Regions from separate parts of the Enterococcus sp. AZ103 genome, predicted to be linked through region 2. Evidence: riboswitches for the same ligand, from Rfam matches in the RefSeq annotation. Region 2 holds a riboswitch; the other holds the start of a gene.
The links. Region 2 has a riboswitch for thiamine pyrophosphate ahead of thiT (energy-coupled thiamine transporter ThiT). Riboswitches for the same ligand answer to the same signal wherever they lie in the genome.

Region 1: another riboswitch for thiamine pyrophosphate. It lies ahead of ID741_RS12015 (hydroxyethylthiazole kinase); the one in region 2 lies ahead of thiT (energy-coupled thiamine transporter ThiT).

Annotation. Positions count from the first base shown of each region.
Region 1 covers NZ_JBIOSI010000001.1:2,402,373-2,405,790, forward strand. Annotated here, with positions in the region: gene thiD (bifunctional hydroxymethylpyrimidine kinase/phosphomethylpyrimidine kinase) at 1-111, opposite strand, end outside; gene thiE (thiamine phosphate synthase) at 101-769, opposite strand; gene ID741_RS12015 (hydroxyethylthiazole kinase) at 733-1,554, opposite strand; TPP riboswitch at 1,667-1,755, opposite strand; gene glmM (phosphoglucosamine mutase) at 1,806-3,161, opposite strand; gene ID741_RS12025 (CdaR family protein) at 3,184-3,418, opposite strand, start outside.
Region 2 covers NZ_JBIOSI010000001.1:558,505-561,922, reverse strand. Annotated here, with positions in the region: gene ID741_RS02885 (2-hydroxyacid dehydrogenase family protein) at 1-652, opposite strand, end outside; gene ID741_RS02880 (low molecular weight protein-tyrosine-phosphatase) at 719-1,180, shown strand; gene ID741_RS02875 (hypothetical protein) at 1,246-1,602, shown strand; TPP riboswitch at 1,665-1,763, shown strand; gene thiT (energy-coupled thiamine transporter ThiT) at 1,815-2,402, shown strand; gene ID741_RS02865 (hypothetical protein) at 2,475-3,245, opposite strand.

The DNA of each region.
Region 1 (3,418 bases), 1.8 Mb from region 2:
CATACCAAATGTCTTTCTTGCTTGAAAGGTTTTCAAATCTGCCTGAATACCGGCACCGCCACCTGAATCTGACCCAGCAATCGTTACTACTTGAGGGGTACTATTTTCCATTTACCTGCTCCTTATTATCTTTAAATTTATTTTTCAATGCTAAAACTTTCGCTTCAATATTTGGACTTTGCATAATTTCACTGACTATGGCTACACCATTAATTTTTGAACCTGACAATTCTTCTAAATTATTTTCTTTTATCCCTCCGATTGCTACAACAGGAAGCTGTATGCATCCAGTGATCTCTTTTAAAGTATTGATTGCAACCAATGAGGTGTCCTTTGTTTCTGTTGGAAAGATTGCTCCAACACCAAAATAATCAGCACCTGCATCCTCAGCTTCAGTAGCAGCTTCCAAGCTCTTAACAGAGACACCTAAAATTTTATCTCCAATCAATTGCCGACAAATTTCTACGGGCATTTCATCATCGCCAATATGTAAACCCGCCGCATCAACGGCCAAGCAAATATCTAGGCGATCATTTATGATTAATGGAATTTTGTAGTGATCAGTAATTTGCTTAACTTTTAGGGCACGCTGATAAAAGTCACGCGTGCTTAATTCTTTTTCTCTTAACTGCAGCAAAGTAACTCCACTTTTACAAGCTTGCTCAATTATTCTAAAAAAATCCTTTTCTGTTAAACCAGATGAATCTGTTACTAAATATATGGAATAATCTATCAATTTAATACCTCTCCTTTTATTTTTTCCCACCATTTGCTATCTTCAGATAATAAAGAAAGTTGATTCAATGTTTCTTGACGAAAATTTGCAAGTCCTTGTGTCTTTTGTTTAGCAACTTCTCCAGCAAGATTAAAATAAGTAATTGCCGTTACACTTGCTTTTACTGGTGATAGCCCTTCTCCTAATAATGCACAACATAAAGCTCCAACAATATCGCCAGTTCCAGTAAAACAGTCCAATTCAGCTACACCGTTACTCAATAGAAAACAAGTTCCATTTTGGCATACTAAGTCTTTTTCACCAGTAGCAAAGAAAACTGTCTCAGGGTATTTATCAGTCAATTTTATCATCCCATTTTGCAGTTCCTTTAAACTTTCTAACGTTTGTTCGCTTACATTTACATCAACCCCTCTTGCTTCGGAGCCTAATTCACACAAACTACGCATTTCTGAAATATTTCCTTTAACAACTGTCGGTTGATTTTTTAATAATCTTTTCGTGATTTCAATTCTTAATGGACTAGCAGCCGCCCCTACCAAATCAACAACAATCGGTACATCAATTTCATGAGCATATTCAGCTGCTAATATTATGTTTAGCTCACGAGTTGGTGAAATATGTCCTAGATTTAACAATAAGCCATCACTAACGTTTAAAAACGATTTAAATTCTCGTGGATCATCTGCCATAATCGGTTTTGCGCCAACATATAATAATGCGTTAGCCACCGACTCACAAGTAACCTCATTGGTGATGCATTGAATTAATGGTGCTGATGTTAAAGGAAAAGCTGATTCGACAAATTTTGTAACTTTCAAATTAAATTCCTCCTTTTTTTATTATTATTTAGAAAAAAACTCTCTTTGCAGTTGATAAAGACAAAGAGAGTTTTACAAAAAAATCCCAATCAAAAAATGATTGGGATTGGTTTTGCTATCATTGACATTTCCCTGCACCAGTACTAACTGTCTCAGGTTCAATGGGTATTATCTCAGCCTAGGGCACCCCAAATGTTTCTATTCAATTGTAAAAAATTCTAACATAGCCTTATAAAAATAACTAGTATTTTTTAATCTAAGCCTATTTCCGCACGAACAACTGCCGCAATTTTTTCAACATAATACTCAACTTTTTCAGTCGTTGGCGCTTCTGCCATGATTCTTAATAAAGGTTCGGTACCAGAAGGACGCACTAAAATACGTCCATCTCCATTCATCTCAGCCTCTGTTTCATCGATGACTGTTTTGATTGCTGGAACGTCCATCGCACCGTATTTATCCTTCACTCGAATATTTACTAGTTTTTGCGGATAAATCGTAACTTCATCAGCCAATTCAGACAATTTTTTATCAGACTGTTTCATGATATTCAACAATTGGATCCCTGTTAACATACCATCACCTGTTGTGTTGTAATCTAGAAATAAGACATGGCCTGATTGCTCTCCACCTAGGTTGTAATCATTTTTACGCATTTCTTCAACTACATAGCGATCGCCAACATCAGTAATCACATCTTTCAAACCTAAAGCCTCGATAGCTTTATGGAAACCAAGATTGCTCATAACAGTTGTTACTACAGTATCTTTTTTCAAGCGTTTTCTTTCGGATAAGTATTTGGCACAAATATACATGATTTGATCGCCATCAATAACCCGACCTTTTTCATCCACTGCAATTACTCGATCGCCATCTCCATCAAAAGCTAGACCGACATCAGCTTCTTTTTCTAAAACGAATTCAGCTAATTTTTCTGGATGAGTTGAGCCAACACCATCATTAATATTTAATCCGTTTGGTGAAGTACCCATAGTATAAAAATCAGTTTCTAAATCAGCGAACAAACGGTTAACACTAGTTGAAGTTGCGCCATTTGCAGCATCAATACAAACTGTGATACCTGATAAATCATTTGGTACCGTTTGGACCAAAAATTGAGAATATTTTAATAAACCTTCATGGAATTCATCTAATGTTCCCAAGCCTTCTGCAGAAGGGCGTGGTAATAAATCTTCCTTTGCATCTAGGAGTGCTTCAATTTCAGCCTCCTGATCATCGACTAATTTAAAACCGTCTCCCCCAAAGAATTTAATACCATTGTCTTCGGCAGGATTATGAGAAGCCGAGATCATGACACCAGCTGATGCCTTTTGTGTTCTTGTTAAGTAAGCCACACCTGGAGTAGAAATAACACCTAATTGAAATACTTCAATTCCTACAGATAGTAAACCTGATATTAAAGCCATCTCTAATAATTGACCAGAAATTCTAGTATCTCTACCAACTAAAACTCTCGGTCTGCCTTCTCTTTCTTCATGCTGACTCAAAACGTACCCACCGCAACGTCCTAATTTAAAAGCTAACTCTGGCGTTAGCTCCTTATTAGCGATACCGCGTACCCCATCTGTTCCAAAATATTTTCCCATAATAACCTAAATTCCTCTCTTTTCAATTTGATGATTGGACCGTTTGAGATTGACTCGTTTCGGTACCAGTTTGGTTGCCTGAATCAGATGATTCTGGCTGCTGCTGATTTGGATCTTCATTTTGAACACTGGAAGAGCTCCCCGCGTTCTCTTCTGTATTATCACTAGATTCCGTATTTCGATTTATCGTAATTTGAACACTGACGTTTTTAGGTGAAACACTAAAGCCATCAGTTGGAATATCAACCATTTTCGTT
Region 2 (3,418 bases):
AATGTTGTGTTTGATCAGTCAACGGTGCGTGGATTGAAATAATATCTGCTTGTTCAATCACTTCAGATTGACTGACGTAACGGGCGTGTAATTTTTGTTCAAGCGCATCAGTTAATGGATGGCGTTGGGTATAAATAATGTTCATGCCAAAAGCCAGCATTTTTTCAGCTAAAGCTTGTCCAATTTGTCCCATACCAATGATGCCTAAAGTTTTCCCAGCTAATTCATGACCGCGGAAAAATAAAGGTGCCCAACCAGAAAAACCTTCGTGCCGCATCAAGTCATCACCTTCGACAATTCTACGGGATAAAGCGATAATTAAACCAGCAGCTAACTCAGAAGTGGCGTTAGTAGAAACTAGCGGTGTATTGGTGACGTAAATATTTTTTGTGGCAGAATAAGCACTGTCAATATTATTAAATCCAGCCCCGTAGTTAGCAATTAGTTTTAGATGGGGTGCCGCGTCAATCACTTCTTGATCAACAGTAGTTGAAAGTGGCGTAATCAAAACTTGAATATCAGCTACATTTTCTAGTAATTCTTTTTTTGAAATTAAACCGTCACCTTGAAAAACTCGATAGTCAACTTTGGCTTGATCGAGGACTTGATAGCCGGCGACTGGGATTTCTGCAGAAATAAAAATTTGACTCATGAAAAGGACCTCGCTTTGATTGAATTGCTTTCATGATAGCACGAAATAAAAAAATGGAGGAAAGATATGCAAGAGATATTATTTGTTTGTATGGGAAATATTTGTCGTTCACCAATGGCCGAAGCGATTTTTCGTGATGCTTTTGTGAAAGAAAGACAGCAAGCTGATTTTTTAGTTGATTCTGCTGCCACCAGTTCTTGGGAAGTAGGAAATCCCCCGCATCGTGGGACACAAAAAATATTAAAACAACACAATATTTCAACTAAAGGGATTGTGGCTCGTCAGATAAAACTAACTGATTTTGATCGCTTTGATTATATTATTGCAATGGATAACGAAAATTTATCTGATTTAAAGGAAATGGCGCCAGCTGATAGTAAAGCTGAAATTTTATTATATTTAGATATTTTGCCAGAAAAACAAGGCCAAAGCATTCCAGACCCATGGTACACTGGTGATTTTGAGGAGACATACGGATTGATTACGGCAGGTTTAAAGCCTTGGTTAAGTTTTTTTAATCAGGCTTAGAAATCTTGAAAAAAAATAAGTATCCATGTTAAAATAATCGTAACTTTTTAGAGGAGGTTAACTAGATGAAAAAATCCGAAAAAGAAAATTTTTTCAAAAAACTTTCTGCCACTCCGTTGCGTTTTATTTCAGATTTTGTCAATGACACTGCGGAAAAGAAGCAGGCAGCTGAAGCAACTTCGACGATTTTTCGTCAGTTACAGTTAGCGTCTCTGCAGAAAAGCTATGTGATTTTACAAATTGAAGCACCTAAAAAGAATAAAAAATTTAGAACTGTTTCTGGCTGGCTGCCAAGCCATGTTAGAGGAGAAACTTTTATGTTAAAAACTACTGATCAGCAATTATTAATGTTGAATTTAGCAGATGTAAAAAAAGTGACAACTCGTTTAGACAGTGATGATCAAAAAACTTTTTCCCGTTAATTGTAAAAATATTGGTGAAATTTTCAACTTATGTTACAATGAATTTGTCAAAATAGAATAATACTTTCGCAAAGGGGAGCCTTCGGGCTGAGATTGAGTCTACTCTAAACCCTAGAACCTGTTTCGGTAATTCGAACGTAGGAATTGTGAAGAAGTAATAGCTGTTGCTTCTCCTTTGTGAGCTGTATGTTCAAAAAAGGAGGAGTTTTTTTATGCATGAAAGAACTAGAATTATGATGGAAGCTACAATTTTTGCCGCATTATCACTATTATTGTCGATGGTACCAACCAACATTGGTAGTAGCTTAACGGTTTCGTTAGGAATGATTCCATTAACTATTTTCGCTTTACGAAGAGGCTTGAAGGCTGGCTTAATCGCAGCATTCATTTGGGGGATTTTACATTTTCCAATGGGGAATGTTTTTTTCTTAAGCGTACCGCAAGTCTTGATTGAATATCCGATTGCCTTTACTTTTGCAGGCTTTGCGGGACTTTTTTCAGACTCTTTAAAACAGTCTTTAATTGCTGAAGATAGTCGTGGCGTAACAAGAAGTGTCATTTTAGGAAGTTTTGCTGGAAGTTTTGCCCGTTTCTTTTGGCATTTTATTGCCGGTGTTGTCTTTTGGGGCAGCTATGCTGTTTGGGGTATGGGACCAGTACTATTTTCTTTCGTCACTAACGGGATCAATTTTATTGCCACAGGAACGGTTACTAGCATCGTCATTGTCATCATTGCCAAAAAAACACCACAATTATTTTTACCAAAGTCTGCAGCTAAATTAGAAAAAACTACTAATTAATTGGAAAAACGCCATCAGATGGCGTTTTTTTGCTGCAAAAAAACAATCCAGAAATATTTTTCCAGATTGTTTTTAGTGGAATGAAAAGGCTAAATCATCATCTTCAACCTCTAAATGCCAGATTTTTTTATTTAAATCATAAGTTAATTCAGCTACTTTTTGTTCTTTCCGTAAGTTGATTTGACTACGGCGCCAGCCTTTTTCATCTGATAAGTAAATCGGAATGTGGAATTGTTGGTTTTCAACTGGCTCTTGCGGAATATTAAAAATTGCTCCTTCTTGAAAGAAAGGATAAAGTTGTTTTAAAATTTCGCCATCCAATTTTGCAACTTGTGGACCACGAGCAAAAAGTGTTCTACGAAAATTGTTTTTTTCTAAAACGATCTTACTAAGCTTGTTGGCCAAAATCCGATAGAACTCATCTAAATAGCGATAATAAACCCGCATTGTATCGTTACCAAAATTAAAATAGACAAAGTTATTTTGAAGTTTGTAAAAAAAAGGTGAATGTAAGTGGGTCTTCATATGACCAAAATACAACAACTCAGAAATCTCTAAAGGAGATAATTCTTTTAGCAGTGCTGGATCAGTGAAATCAATCCATTTTGCTGCACTGGGACTATTCAATTGACGGATACTAAAAAAATTGCTGACAGCATTAGTACCATTAATAATTTTTAACCCGGTGTGAGAATCAAATTCGCCGGCGCTTGCTGCAGGATTTAACAGTAATAGATGTTCCGGCTGGTGGACGATCCCTTCAACAAAATCTTGTGGTGAGAGCCCTTTAGAAAAAACAGCATTACTGGTTGTATCAATATATACAAATAACATTTCAGCCACACTCTTCACGCTTCCTTTTTCTTTCGTTAATTTTATTTTACCTCATGCATCAAAAAAAAGCTTGTAACTTTTATTTTAAAATTACATTACAAATATATTTAAATTAGAGAAAAAAGAGCTGAATCCGTGTGAATTAATTAGTGAAATTCTTACTTGTTTTGAAAAGATAACGA